One region of the Rhizobium cerradonense genome, then DNA from elsewhere that is predicted to be linked to it. Evidence: predicted binding sites of a transcription regulator. Region 1 holds the regulator's gene; the other holds the start of a gene.
The links. Region 1 encodes LexA, which represses DNA repair genes until DNA is damaged. Its sites were predicted from a motif close to TGTTCNNNNTGTGTTCNG; they were not measured.
Positions count from the first base shown of each region.

Region 1 (7,432 bases):
CATGATCTTGGCGCGCGGATCGTAGTTCTTGTAGACGCGATGACCGAAGCCCATCAGCCGGAACGGATCGTTCTTGTCCTTGGCGCGGGCGATATATTCCGGAATGCGGTCAACCGTGCCGATTTCCGTCAGCATGTTGAGCGCCGCTTCGTTGGCGCCGCCGTGAGCGGGACCCCAGAGGCAGGCGATGCCGGCGGCGACGCAAGCAAAGGGGTTGGCACCGGAAGAGCCCGCGAGGCGAACCGTCGATGTCGACGCATTCTGCTCGTGATCGGCGTGCAGGATGAAGATGCGGTCCATGGCGCGGGCAAGCACCGGGTTGACCACATATTCTTCGCAGGGCACGGCAAAGCACATGCGCAGGAAGTTCGACGCATAATCGAGGTCGTTCTTCGGGTAAACGAAGGGCTGGCCGATATGGTACTTGTAAGCCATGGCGGCAAGCGTCGGCATCTTGGCGATCATGCGCAGGCTTGCGACCATGCGCTGGTGCGGATCGGTGATGTCGGTGGAGTCGTGATAGAAGGCCGACAGAGCGCCGACGCAGCCGCACATGACGGCCATCGGATGCGCATCGCGACGGAAGCCGGTGAAGAAGCGAGACATCTGTTCATGCACCATGGTGTGGTGCACGACCCGGTAATCGAAGTCCTTCTTCTGGGCTGCGGTCGGCAATTCGCCGTAGAGCAGCAGGTAACAGACTTCGAGGAAGTCGCCGTGTTCGGCAAGCTGTTCGATCGGATAACCGCGATGCAGCAGAACGCCTTCGTCGCCATCAATAAAGGTGATGCTGGATTCGCACGACGCAGTCGAAGTGAAGCCAGGATCGTAGGTGAAAGTGGAGGTGTTCTTATAAAGGGCACCAATATCAATGACACTTGGGCCGATGGTTCCGGACTTAACCGGCAAATCCACCGTCTTTTCACCCCAAGTTAGTTTCGCGCTTTGTTCCGTCATGCTGATCCTCCAAGATTTGGCGGGATTGGCGCCTTAAAAAGCGCCAAAGGGTTAAGCGACTAACGATTAGCTATATGATCCAGAGCCTAATGCCAAGTTATCCTTACGCCTATTTGTGCATTGCGGTATCAACTTTTGGGCACTGCGGTAGAAGGGACCATTTTGCGCAAGCGTGAATTAGCGTCATTTGTCGGCGATGACGCCGATTTCAGTTGAAATCACTGGCCGGTGACGGCAAAACTCTCGCTATAGCTGTAGTTTTGCGTGGGCGCTGGAGTATATGCCTAATTTAGAGGCACCGGATCCGCAGGTGGATAGTCGGGAATTGGCTGCGGTTGCCGTGCGCGAGGAGGGCGTGGGCGCCGTTATTTCTCGTGCCAAAGCGTCGCGGCCGGAGCGGACACAGGACCATGCCGCGCTTATTGCCCGCCTTCGCCTCGCGGCGGGCAGCATCCGACCCGGCATTTACCATTTAGCCGAAGAAGAGGCGGCGCACGGTCGCGCGATGCTATTTGCGCCGGTCTACATCGGCGCCGGCGCGATCGTCTGGTTCTCGGTCGGAGCCGATCCGCCGCCGCAAGCTGTTTTTGCGGCCCTCCTTATCTTCGCTGTCGCATTCTTCCGCCAGCAGCACGCGGGGCGAGTGCTACGGCACATATTGTTTGCCGGCATGCTGATGTGCTCCGGCATGGCTCTGGCGCAATGCGAAACCTGGCGCGCATCGACGGTGATGCTCGACTCTGCGGTGACGACCACCATCACCGGGCGGATCGAACGGCGTGAAGCCGACGACAAGGGCCATTGGCGCTATGTCGTCGCCCTGGAGGCAACGGAAAAACCGACCATTCGCAGGCCGCCGGCGCAGATCACCATTTTCGTGCGCAAACAGCTCCAGCCCTTCGAACTCGGCGACCGCATTCAGGGTAGAGCGCGGTTGACGCCGCCGGCCGGACCTGCCTTGCCCGGCCTCAACGATTTCGCCTTCAGCGCCTATTTCGATGGCACCGGCGCGAATGGCTTTGCCTATGGAACGCCGACACTATTGTCACCGACTAGTGATGTAGTTCAGGGATCGGTCCTCGACAAGGCGGATATCTGGCTTGCCGGTTTGCGCAGCCATATCGGCGATAGAATCAGGACGCTTTTGCCCGGAGACACCGGCGCCTTTGCGGCTTCGCTTGTCACCGATGAGAGACGAGCGATCTCAGACGACACGACCGAAGCGCTGCGGACCTCGGGTCTTGCGCATATCATCGCCATCTCCGGCCTAAACATGGCGCTCTCCGCGGGCATCTTTTATGTCGGTTTACGCTATGCCCTCAGTCTGTTTTTCGGCGTGGCACAGGCTTGGCCAACGAAGAAGATTGCGGCCTTCGGCGCGCTGGTCACAGTGACGGCTTATTACCTCATTTCCGGCTTCGGGGTATCCGCGGAGCGTGCCTTCATCATGATGGCGATCATGCTGATCGCCGTGCTCTTCGACCGGCCATCCATCAGCCTGCGCAACGTGGCGCTATCGGCGATAGTCATTCTCATACTGTCGCCTTCGCAGGCGCTCGGACCAAGTTTTCAGATGTCTTACGCCGCGACCCTGGCGTTGGTGTCCGGCTATTCGCTCTGGGCGAGGAGGCCGCATCGGGAGAGCGTTCTCTCCCGGTTCCGGGTCATGCGTCCGCTGCTCTTCGTTTCCCGTTTCTTCGGAAGCATATTGTCGACCTCTTTTATAGGCGGCGCATCGACGGCAATCTTCTCGATAGAACATTTTCACCGGTTGGCGACATATGGCCTCGTTGCCAATCTGGCGGCTATGCCGGTCGTCTCCTTTGTCGTCATGCCGTTTGGCATGGCGGCGACGCTACTGATGCCATTTGGCGTTGATGCCCCTTTCTGGCAGATAACCGGCTGGGGACTTGATGTCGTCATCGTCATTGCCAAAACGGTTGCCGCCTGGGGCGGTAATATTCCCTTCGGCCGGCTGCCGGTCTGGCTGTTCCCGACGGTCATAGCCGGCTTCTTGCTGATGACCTTGCTGAGAACATGGCTGCGACATGCAGGTGCGCTCTTGATCACCGGTTCGGTCGCAGTCGTGGCGCTCGGCCCCGGTGTCCTGAAGCCTGATCTCATGATCTCCGAGGACGGCACGCTGGTCGCCTTGTTGCGCAACGGTGCGCTGACGACAAACCGCGAAAAACCGCCGGATTTCATCTTCGAGCAGTGGCAAAGAGCATTGGCGATCACCGAGCAGCAACCGCCAACGATGCTTCCGCCGGATAGTCAGCTCCCCAAAATCAGCAAATCAGACAAGCATCGTCGCCTGAATTCCGAAGAACAGAGCACCGTTCGAAAGGCGATGGATGCGGCATTAGACGCGGCCGGGCCGGGCGGTTTCGCCTGCCAAAAAGGTGCATGGTGCGTGGCAATGCTGGATAATGGCGACATGCTTGTCACCATTGAAGATGCCGCCTATCTCGCTCCGGCCTGCGACACGGCCAATATCGTCATCACCTCCGTACGGCTGCGTCTTGATCGCTGCCGCTCTGGCGCCACGCTCTTCACAGGTGCAACATTGCGCCGCACAGGGTCCATCGAAATGAGCCTTAGCACCGATAAACCGATAATGACGGCAGCGTTTGAAAACCTTTCGCGGCCATGGAGCCTGCATCGCTCCTACGACTGGCGAACAGACACTTTTGGCGCGCCGCTCAAGCCGGCGTCACCGGTCAGTGATAGCGGCGAATGAGACCGACGAGCTTGCCTTGTACCTTCACTCGATCCGGCCCGAAGATGCGGGTTTCGTAAGCAGGGTTTGCCGCTTCAAGCGCGATCGAGGCTCCCTTGCGGCGGAAGCGCTTCAATGTCGCCTCTTCATCATCGACGAGAGCGACGACGATGTCGCCGGGATTGGCGGTCGTGGCGTTGCGGATGATGACGGTATCGCCATCAAAGATGCCGGCATCGATCATCGAGTCGCCCTTGACCTCCAGCGCATAATGCTCGCCGGAGCCGAGCATGTCGGCGGGAACGGTGATGTCGTGAGTATTGTTCTGGATGGCCGAGATCGGAACGCCGGCGGCAATGCGGCCCATGACGGGTACCGAAACCGAACTGTTGTTGTCCTCACTCACCGGCTTTGCGGGTGCGGGCGGCGGCACAAGTTGCGGCTTGCCAAGGCTACCCTCGATGACGCTTGGCGAAAAGCCGCGGCGAGGCTGCAGGCTCGGGCTATAGGCCTCCGGCAGCTTGATGACCTCCAGCGCTCGGGCTCGGTTCGGCAGGCGACGGATGAAGCCGCGCTCTTCCAAAGCCGTGATGAGACGGTGAATACCGGATTTGGACGCAAGGTCCAGCGCATCCTTCATCTCGTCGAAAGATGGCGGAACACCGGACTCCTTCATTCGTTCGTGAATGAAGAGAAGCAGTTCCTGCTGCTTGCGCGTCAACATCGTTTTGAACCTCGGGACTGAGAAGGTGTCGTGAAACAAATCCAGAACGGACACTATATGTTCCATATGTGTTCCGCAAGCCCTTAAATTTCGGTGAACATTTTGTAGGTGCATCAAATAAATGGGGAACATAACAGGTCCCGGGCAGATGATTTTTTCCCGGCACCTTCAAACTAAATAGCAGAAATATATGCGGAATCGGGCGAAGCAAAATTTCGGACGATCCCAAAACTGATTATCTCCAAGGCGGCGAAAAGCCATGTTCTTCGTTCTATAAGCTCTTTGGAGGACGACACTCTCCGAACCATGGAGAGCAAGCTATGGATCTGACTGGGAATCCGGATTTCTGAGGGGCCGGGATTGGTGCCATCCGTAGTAATATTCGACGGGATATCAATAGGTTGAACTTTTCCTCGAACTCCCGTGCCGGTGCTCGAGCAAGGTACGGTCGTTGGCGATCTGCCTTAGCATGCTGCGCCCGGCCAGAATCATCTCGACGAGAAAGGCCACAAAGGCGCCCATGAGTGCGAAGACGGCAAGCCCAAAGAGCCAGAGCAGCAATTGCTCGCGAAACTGCTGGCGAATCGCACCGCCCATGAGGCCGAGCGTCGCAAGGCATGTGAACACGCCCGATGTCGTGCCGAGCAGAACTGCGATCTCCAGCGCCAATGTTCGCCGCCGCAGATAGTAGAGCTGCAGCAACCGTGTTTCATCCGGGTCCTCAGAGGTCACCCGTTCGAAAAGGCTGTTGACCCGGTCGGAGACGCGGGCGAGCCTGGCCGAAAAGACATTGAGGCACCCGGCAGTGCCCGCCAGCAGAAAGACCGCTGTCAGCGCTATCTGAATAACGTGCGCGGCAATAGACGTCAGATGGTCGTTCAGCACATTGGATCTCCTTTCTGTCCAACGTCATCCGGTATCCGCCCCAGAGGTGTCGCCTTGCCAAAGAAGCGCGCGGAGATGAGGCTGGTTACTGATCTCGCGCGAACGTTCAGGTCGGCGGCGCTGCCGATTGCGTCATTTGCTCAGCGATCTTCTTTCTCTGCAGTGTCATGGCTGCGATCGCGGCATCGGATTTTTCCTCGCCACCCACCTGCACTGTCGGCTGAGCGAAGTCGATGCCGTTTTCCATGAATGCGTCGCGGATCATGGTATAGGCCTGGCGCCGTATGTAGGTTTGCCGACCGGGGAGGGCGGTAAAGGCAAAACTCAGTTCGATACCGAAGTCGCCAATTTGCTCCACCCCCTTCATTTTCAGGGTTTCAAGAATCTGCGGTCCGATTTCCGGATCTTCTTTCAACTGCTCTCCGATTTGCTTGACGATCCTTTTCGCCTTGGTGACGTCGGTATTGAACGGAACCCGTAGCAGGAATTTATCGATCGCCCAGTCGCGGCTCATGTTCTGAACGGCGCCGAGTTCGCCGAAGGGAACTGTGAACACCGGACCATGATGATGTCGAAGCCTGACGGAACGCAGGCTGAAAGATTCCACGGTTCCCTTGTAGCTGCCGCTTTGAACGTATTCGCCGACGCGGAAGGCATCGTCCATCAGGTAGAAAATGCCGCTGACGATATCCTTGACGAGCGTTTGCGAGCCGAAGCCGATCGCCACGCCGAATATGCCGGCCCCCGCAATCAACGGCCCGATCTGCACGCCCATTTCGGACAGCACGGTGAGGACGGCGGCTGCGATAACGATGGCTGCCAGCGCGTTGCGGAAGATCGGCAACAGGGTGCGAAGGCGGCCCGCGCGCGCGGCTTCCGCCGATGGCGAGGAGGCACTGCTGTCGGCGGCGCTCAATTTCTCGTCAATGAATGCCCTCGACAATTGCCAGCAGAGATCGGCCAAAATCAGAACGACGACGCTCTTCAGCGCACCGCGAACAGCGGCGTCGATCGCCGGATTTTCTCGTGCGAGGATGTTGGGATCATAGTGCCAGACGACGGTAATCCAGGCGACCGCGGCTACGATGACGAGCGCGCGCGCACCGCGGACGGCCAGCACCATGCGCGCACTGTTCTTGTTGTCACTAGGCCAGCGTCCCTTTGCGAATGCTTCGGCCGTCCGTCCGACGGCAGTCAATAGCCCCGGAAGAACAACGACATAGATGCCAAGCCAGAAAAGGCCGACGAAGTTGGCCACCCAAAGAAGCCAGAGGCAGGCAACGTAGAGTGAATAAAGGATGTTCATAAGCGTTAACTGTCGGGCAGCGGTTTCCTTGGCCGGTCGCCGCCACACGGCTTCGAGCGTGATCAGCAATAGGAGAATGGAGAACCCGTGGGAGACGACGGTGCCGACATCTCCGTCGATGGAGAGCGGTCTGGTCAGCGACGTCGTGGCGCCGGCTATCGCCAAAACGGCAATGAAGAGACAAGCCCTGCGATAGCCGAAGGCCGACAGAGAGCCCGCGTCCATCGATAGTCTGCAGACGGCAAATGCGAGGCGAGCGGCAATGAATGCCGTCAGATAAAACAGGATCACCACATGCAGTAGCGGCGGCCAGTCTATGGCTAGGAAAATGGCGGAGCTGACGAGGGTGAAAGTGATCCACGGTCCTAATTCTCCGATCGTATGTGCGACAAGAGGATTTGGAAACTGGGCTTTCAGGACGGTTTTCTTGAAAAACCATTCCGCAGCGAGACCGACGCAGACCAATGCGGCGAACATGACGACGGCAGGCGCAAAGCCGTTGTTCCTTGCCTGCTCACGCACCCTACTCGCTGCAGCGGCGAGCTGCCCCGGTACATTGGGAATCGCCGACCGCAGCGCCTTATATCGGGCGCGAGCGCGGGCCTCTCCGGTTTCGACCAGCGTCGCCGTCGCCGAAGGTGCCGGCTGTTGCTCGGCTGCTTGCCGCTTTTCCAGCCATTGGCGCAGCTCCGGATCATTCATCAGACGCAGCAATTCCGATAGCTTTGCAGGCGGTGCTGTGGGGGCCGTTTCGGGGGTCTGCGCGTGGCACAGTTGCGGCGCAATAGCCGTGAAAACAAGGATAAGTGCAACGGCGACCAAGCCGCTGGGCATAAGGGAA
Region 1 is NZ_JAQJCK010000001.1:176,040-183,471, forward strand. It holds gene gltA (citrate synthase) at 1-957, opposite strand, end outside; gene PH547_RS00945 (ComEC/Rec2 family competence protein) at 1,238-3,697, shown strand; gene lexA (transcriptional repressor LexA) at 3,678-4,400, opposite strand; gene PH547_RS00955 (DUF2721 domain-containing protein) at 4,794-5,285, opposite strand; gene PH547_RS00960 (mechanosensitive ion channel family protein) at 5,392-7,425, opposite strand.

Region 2 (7,432 bases), on a different contig from region 1:
GCTCGCCAAGCAAGACCACATAAGGCATGCCGCGTAAGGCGCTGAGGTGAAGTTCGACGGTCTCACCCTCAAGCACCACGGCAATGCGTCTGTCTAGCGGTGTTTTGATCATGTATCTACGGTAGTATTTGTTGCGCTGATCGATCAACCGAGAAGCCTCTTTTCTCAACAACATTTGGAGGACAGCTTTGAAGCGCGATATGGATTTGGTGCGGGATCTCCTATTGCAGATCGAGGAATTCGATCAAGGCCTCGGCGGCGATGTTGAAATCGAAGCGGGGGATCGAGCGCCGCAAGTAATCGCCGAGCATCTGCGATTGCTTCTGGAAGCCAGGCTAATAGACGGTGATGTAGTTCCGGACGATCAATATGCATTTGACCACATCGTGCCGACCCGGCTGACTTGGGCTGGACATGATTTCTTGGACACCGTGAGAGATCCAGAGATCTGGAAAAAGACGAAGGAGGGCGCACTGTCTGCAAAAGGCTTCACGCTCGATCTTCTGCAAGATCTCGCCAAGGGCTTCATCAAAAAACAAATTGAAGAGCGCACTGGCATCACACTCTAAAGCGCACCTCACCCCGTTTCCCACCAAAACATTATTGGCTGAAGATGCACGAACCAAACTTTCTCGACCCTCTAGGATCACGTCTGCCAGCGCTGGAACAGAATCTATTGAAGTTGCGCTCGGCTCAGATGGTTTTGGTGCTTTTCTATGCCGAGCAGCTCAAAGCAAAGGTGCTGTCGCTCATTCAGAGGACCGACAGATTTATGGCTCTGACAGGGCGGCCGGAACGCGTGCCGAAGGGAACAAAGAATCCAGTCGGAAAATGTCTGGATGCGCTCCAAGCTGACGGCGCACTGGCGGCTGAAGAGAAGGCCGAAATCAGGCGCCTTATCGACTACCGCAACAATGTCGGTCACGATATCCACGAGCTTGTCGCTGATATCACAACGGAACGTTCTGTCCGCCGATCTCTGGCATTCGTGCCTGATAGCTTCGCCCGCTATGACTATGAGGCGGTTGAGCGATTGCAGCATTTCCTGAAATTACTGGATGAGCGGCAGAGAACGCATCATTATATCGGAACTGTCAGTTTTGATGGGCTTCAATTCCGTAGTGCCGAACAGGTCTTCCTGAGGGAGATCAAGCTCCTCCGCCGGAAAATTGCGAAGCAATGGCGCGTGAGGCAGCATCAGATCGGTATCCTGAACCAGGAGATTCGGTCTGTTGTTATCGAAAATGAAGAGACAGATCCGCGTCATCCGGCAAATCAGTATGATGATGGTCGCCTGACAAAGCGAGGACAAGAAGTGTGTTATCGTCTGTTCGACAATGGTCTCTCGCCGACGGCCGTCGCACATCTGATGGGGCTGAGATTGATTTCCGCCCGCCTCCGGCAGCGGCGGTGGTTCGAAATCGGGGGCAAGAGGCGCCCGCCGGTGGACTTCTCAAAGCTGCCTGAGCGAAAATACTGTCGGCGCGATGACGATTGAATCTTTCGCAGAACTCGCCGGTTTGACGGCAACGTTCAACTTACAAACCGGTAAGTGGCATTTGCTGATACGATGATCACAGCGAATGCCGCCCGGAAACGCTAAATTGTTGAATTGTAACGAAACCCGAAAGGGTCGTTAGTTCAGATCCCTTCAAGAGTTTAAAGAACTATCTTCGCCCCTTGAACCGGTCGAATGCCGTCAAATGCTGGACAGGCGGGTCGGCATCCCAGCCGTAGATCTCGGTTCGCAGGAAGCGAAGCTCGTCTTCCAGGACCTCTTCGACGATCTCTATCCACCACGATTTCGGCCGGCCGTCGCTTCCGTCAGACCAGCGATAGCCTCGTTCCTTCAGCCGGTCCTTGAGATCGAAGGGTGAGTTCTCCGCGAAGATGCGCACGCGGGAACGCTGGCTTGCCTGGTAAAGCTCCGCAAAGGGTGTTTGATCATTATCCCCCTTAGAGAGCGCCAGCACCTCCAGCAGTGCGAAACAGTCGTCGACAGCGCGGTGTCCGATATGAAAATAACCACTCTGGTTGATGAGATAGCCGAGCTTGGTTCCCTCGTAGCCCCTGGCACTCCAATCGATCTCGGAATTGGAGCACGCCCAAGCCTTGCGGGCAAAGATCGAAGAAAAGGCCTCGCAAAAGGGCCGATCGAAGCCGGCATTGTGGGCAATGACGAGATCGGCCGGCTCGATGAGCGCACGCACCGCCGGCATGTCGATCATCTGGCCGAGGACCATGGCGTCCGTGATGCCGGTCAGCCGGGTGACATCGGCCGGGATCGGGATGCTCGGTTGCTGCAACCCGCCATAGATGCCGGTGACATCGCCGATCTCGCCGTCCTCATTGAAGCTGAAGGCGATCAGGCCGATTTCGATGATCTCGTCCTTTCTCGCATCAAGCCCGGTCGTCTCGGTATCAAGGATGACGCCCCGGAGCGGATAGCCAGGCCTTGGACTGGCGGCGATCGAGCGAGCTTCGAGCTTTCTCAGAATCTGGTAGCGGCCGGTTGCTTGCAGGATCCGCACCATCTCGGCTTCGTCGGGAGCGGAGCCGTCCTGCCGAGCACGCAGGCTTGGCGCTAACGTTCTGCGAACGGACTGCGGATTCTCCGAAAACATGTCCAGCTGAGAGGTCATGGCCCATCCGACGAAAATGATCAGCGCGAATCTAAGGTGTCTTTCAGCGGATGAGAAGCTTTCGATAGGTCCGGCGAGCTATACCCACGGAATATTGCGAATAAAGGGCTAGGAGAGAACTTCGCTCGAACTGCGTGATCGTCTACTGGCACGTACGGAGGTGGCGAAAGCTCTGCAGCCGGTTGGATGCTGGCCGCGATCCAGGAACGGGTGAGCGAGCGGAACCTCTACGGTTGGCGGAGACTGACGGAGATCGTGGATGCGGCCGTGCATGAACTCCTCTTATCCGAGCAGCTGTCTGTTCATTGAGCCGCTGAAACGCCGCCGTTATAGCAAGTCGGATGGGCTGACCAGCTCGCCTTCCTTGGTAACGATGGTCGATCCATAGGGCTCCTGAGACGCGACGATCAGCGCATCATCCGGCAATGGCCGTGCAAGATCCTTCGCTTCATCCCAAGGCGCTGTCATCCAGATATCGGTTTCTTCCCTGGTCAGCAGGAGCACTGGCATGGCTTTGTCGTGGATCGGTTTGACCAGATTGTTCGCATTGGTCGTCAGGAACCCATAGAGATCGTCGGTCGTGAACCCGTCCTTGACCTTGCGCACGGAGGTCCATTGCGGAACATGAATGCCGGCAAAAAACATCAGCGGCTTGCTTTCGTCTCGTGCAAACCAAGCATTCGGCACATTGCCGCCTGCCTCCTGGCTTGCCGGATCGGGCTCGGCGAAGCTGGTGACGGGGACAAGGCAGCGGTTCTCAATGCCGAACCAGCGCCGCCAGTGGGCAAGCTTCAGATTGCGGACATTGGTGACGCCGCGGTCGACCTGCTCGCGCAGCAGCTGGTCGAAGTCAAAGTCCTTGCCCTTGGCCCGCAGCTTCTCGGCCTTGGCCTGCGCCAGTTTCTCAAGGGCGAACCGCGGGGAGGGAAGACCCCAGCGGGCATGGACGAGCTGCTTTTTCCCGTCCGCGGTGTTGCGGAAGATCGGTCCCATCTGGTCCGGGTTCATCTGATAGGCCGGCATCAGGTTGATCAGGCTCTCGGCATCCTGAGCCCACTTGTTCACCCAGTCCTTGTCTTCCATGCGGTATAAGTTGCACACGCTCCATCTCCCTTGAAGCAGGCTGATATGGTAGCCGACGAAGCGCCGGAATGCCAATCGGCGGCGATCGGCGGAGTAGCTTCGAAACTTTTTCCAAAGCTTCGTCCGTGCCCCGCCGAAGTCATGTCCATGATTCCCAATGCGAATCTTAAAGTCCACTAAAATAGAGGGATAATATTCCTATTTCGGGTTGCTTGACTTGCAAACCGACATGGAACATTTAGTGAACATATACACTTGACCGACATGACGTCGATACCAACGCGACCTTGTAAAGGACGTGAATGATGACTGCTGCCCGTAACAGGGTGATATCCGATCTGAAGGACCGCATTGCGTTACTGCAAGGGAACGCGGGCAGGAGGAGCGGCTGTCTGGCCTTCGGTGTGGCTGAGATCGATGCGGTGCTGCCGGGTGGAGGCCTTGCCTATGGCGCCGTGCACGAATTCGCAGGCGGCAGGGTAGGGGTCGTCGATGGTGCCGCCGCGGCCCTCTTTGTCGCCGGCATTGCCGCGCGCACCAGGGGCAAGATCGTCTGGTGCCTGACAAGGCCGGATCTGTTCTTTCCGGCATTGGCGCAGGCCGGCCTGCACCCGGATCGTGTCATCTTCGTCGAGGCCGACCGCGAGGAGGACGTTCTCGCCTCCATGGAAGAGGCGCTGGCCTTCGGTGGCCTTGGCGCCGTCGTCGGCGAGGTCGTGCGGCTGCCGATGGTTTCCTCCCGCCGCCTGCAGCTGGCGGCGGAAAAGACCGGCACGATGGGCCTCGTGGTCCGGCGTTGGCGGAGGCAGGTGGAGGCCTCGGATTTCGGGCAGCCGACGGCGTCGACGACCAGGTGGCGGGTGAGCGTCCTGCCATCGGAGGACTTGCCGGTTCCAGGTGTCGGGCGGCCGCGATGGCTGCTCGAACTGATGAGAGTGAAGGCGGGTGAGTGCGCTGAGTTTATCGTGGGAGCGTGCGATGCCACGGGTCGTATCCATCTATCTGCCGGACCTGCCGATCGAGCGGATCAGGCGGATGGATCAGAAAGCAGAATTATCGCCTGACAGGCCGCTGCTGCTGATTGCCAGGAGCGGCTCCAAGCGTTTTGTATCCGCGGCCGATGCAAAGGCTAAGGCATGCGGTATTCGGGTTGGCATGCCGGCCGCCAAGGCGCAGGCCATGGTGCAGGATCTGCAGTTCGTCGATGCGGATCCAACTGCCGATGCGGAAGCACTCGAGCGGATCGCGCTCTGGGCCCTCACGCAATATTCCCCGATCGTCGCCGTCGACGGCACGGACGGTATCGTCATGGATACGGAAGGCGCCGATCACCTGCAGGGCGGCGAGGCTCCCATGCTGACCGGCATCGTCAACCGCTTCCGGGCGAGGGGGCTGACCGTCCATGCCGCGATCGCCGATACATGGGGTGCGGCCCATGCCTGTGCCCGCGCCACCCGTCGCGAGGTCGTCATCATTCCCGCTGGAGAGACCGCTCGCGCCGTCGAACGGCTGCCGATCTCGCTGCTGCGGCTATCGCCGGAAATCGTCACCAGTCTCCGCACGCTCGGTTTCAAGACCATCGGGGAACTATCGGCAACGCCGCGGGCGCCGCTGGCGTTGCGCTTCGGTCCCGAGATCGGCCGACGCCTCGACCAGATGTTCGGCCGGATAGCCGAACCGATCGATCCGATCCGGGCGCCGGACTGGATCGAGGTCGTCAGAGCCTTTGCCGAACCGATTGGTGCTGCCGAGACGATCGACAAATATGTCGGCCGTCTCCTCGTCCGGCTGGTCGCGGAACTGCAGCGCAAGGGGCTCGGTGTTCGCCGCACCGACCTCATCGTCGAAAAGGTTGATGGCAGCAGGCAGGCGATCCGTGCCGGCACCGCCAAACCGGCCCGCGATGTCGCCTGGCTGACAAAGCTGTTTCGCGATCGAACGGAAAAGATCGAGCCCGGCTTCGGCATCGAGAAGCTGACGCTCATTGCCGTCATGACTGAACCGCTTGCCGAGGAGCAGCGATCGTCTTTGGTCGACGAGAAAGATCAGGACATCACGCCACTGATCGATACCTTCGGCAATCGCGGACAGCGCGTCTATCGCATCGCGCCGGTCGCATCCGATGTCCCCGAGCGCAGCGTCCGGCGGATCTCGGCGGCAGCTGAAGACGTCACGGAAACCTGGGTGCATCACTGGCCGCGGCCGGTGCGGCTCATGGCGCGGCCGGAACCGATCGACGTCATCGCGCTGCTGCCGGATCATCCGCCCGTCTCCGTCACCTGGCGCGGCAAGCGCCGGCGGGTCAGACGCGCCGATGGGCCGGAGCGCATTTTCGGGGAATGGTGGACCAAAAATTCCGAATTCGATGCGGTCCGGGATTATTTCGTGATCGAGGACGAGACCGGCGAGCGGCTGTGGATCTTCCGCTCCGGTGATGGTGTCGATGCGGCCACGGGCTCACATCGCTGGTTTTGCCATGGGATCTTCGCATGAGCTACGCCGAGCTGCAGGTCACTAGTCATTTTTCCTTCCTGCGCGGCGCGTCGTCGGCCGACGAGCTGTTCCGGACGGCCAAGGCGCTGGGCATCAGCGCGCTCGGGATCGTCGACCGCAATTCGCTGGCCGGGATCGTCCGGGCGCTCGAAGCTTCGCGGGCAACGGGCCTGCGGCTTGTCGTCGGCTGTCGCCTCGATCTGGCCGATGGCATGTCGATCCTCGTCTATCCCACCGATCGCGTCGCCTATTCCCGCCTCACCAGGCTGCTGACCCTCGGCAAGAGCCGCGGCGGCAAGGCCAACTGCATCCTGCATCTCGAAGACGTCGCTCTTTATGCCGAGGGCCTAATCGGCATTCTGGTGCCGGATCTCGCCGACGAGACATGTGCCTTACAGCTTCGAAAAATGGCAGAAATCTTCGGCGATCGCGCCCATCTGTCGCTCTGCCTGCGCCGGCGGCCGAATGACCAGCTGCGGCTGCATGAGCTCTCCAATCTTGCAGCACGCTTCAAGGTTCGAACCGTCGTTACCAATGACGTCCTCTTCCATGAGCCGTCACGCCGGCAGCTGCAGGATATCGTTACCTGCATTCGCAACAACACCACCATCGACGATATCGGCTTCGAACGCGAGCGGCATGCCGATCGCTATCTCAAACCTCCGGAAGAAATGGCGCGTCTCTTTCCGCGCTATCCCGAAGCACTCGCCCGCACGCTCGAGATCGTCGAGCGCTGCAGGTTCTCGCTAGAGGAACTAACCTACCAATATCCGGAGGAGGCGATCGTACCCGGCAAGAATGCTCAGCAATCCCTGGAGCATTATGTCTGGGAGTGCATTCCGAACCGCTATCCCGAGGGCTTGCCGCCATCGGTGCTGAAGGTGATCCGGCACGAGCTCGATCTCATCCGCACCATGAACTACGCCCCCTATTTCCTGACAGTGTTTTCGATCGTCCGCCATGCTCGTTCGCAGGGTATCCTCTGCCAGGGGCGAGGATCGGCGGCCAACTCGGCCGTCTGCTATATCCTCGGCATTACCTCCATCGATCCCGAGACCAACAATCTGCTCTTCGAGCGTTTCGTCAGCCAGGAGCGCGACGAGCCACCCGACATCGATGTCGATTTCGAGCACGAGCGGCGCGAGGAGGTGATCCAGTGGATTTACAAGACCTATGGCCATCACAAGGCGGCTCTCTGCGCGACGGTGACGCGC
Region 2 is NZ_JAQJCK010000017.1:105,879-113,310, forward strand. It holds gene PH547_RS27500 (NACHT domain-containing protein) at 1-148, opposite strand, end outside; gene PH547_RS27505 (DUF2513 domain-containing protein) at 189-569, shown strand; gene PH547_RS27510 (hypothetical protein) at 677-1,498, shown strand; gene PH547_RS27515 (3'-5' exonuclease) at 1,668-2,642, opposite strand; gene PH547_RS27520 (SOS response-associated peptidase) at 2,970-3,743, opposite strand; gene PH547_RS27525 (ImuA family protein) at 4,031-4,789, shown strand; gene PH547_RS27530 (Y-family DNA polymerase) at 4,704-6,218, shown strand; gene PH547_RS27535 (error-prone DNA polymerase) at 6,215-7,432, shown strand, end outside.
Region 2: PH547_RS27525 (ImuA family protein) is a predicted target of LexA. The motif match lies at 3,956-3,973, and genes of this name have one in related genera.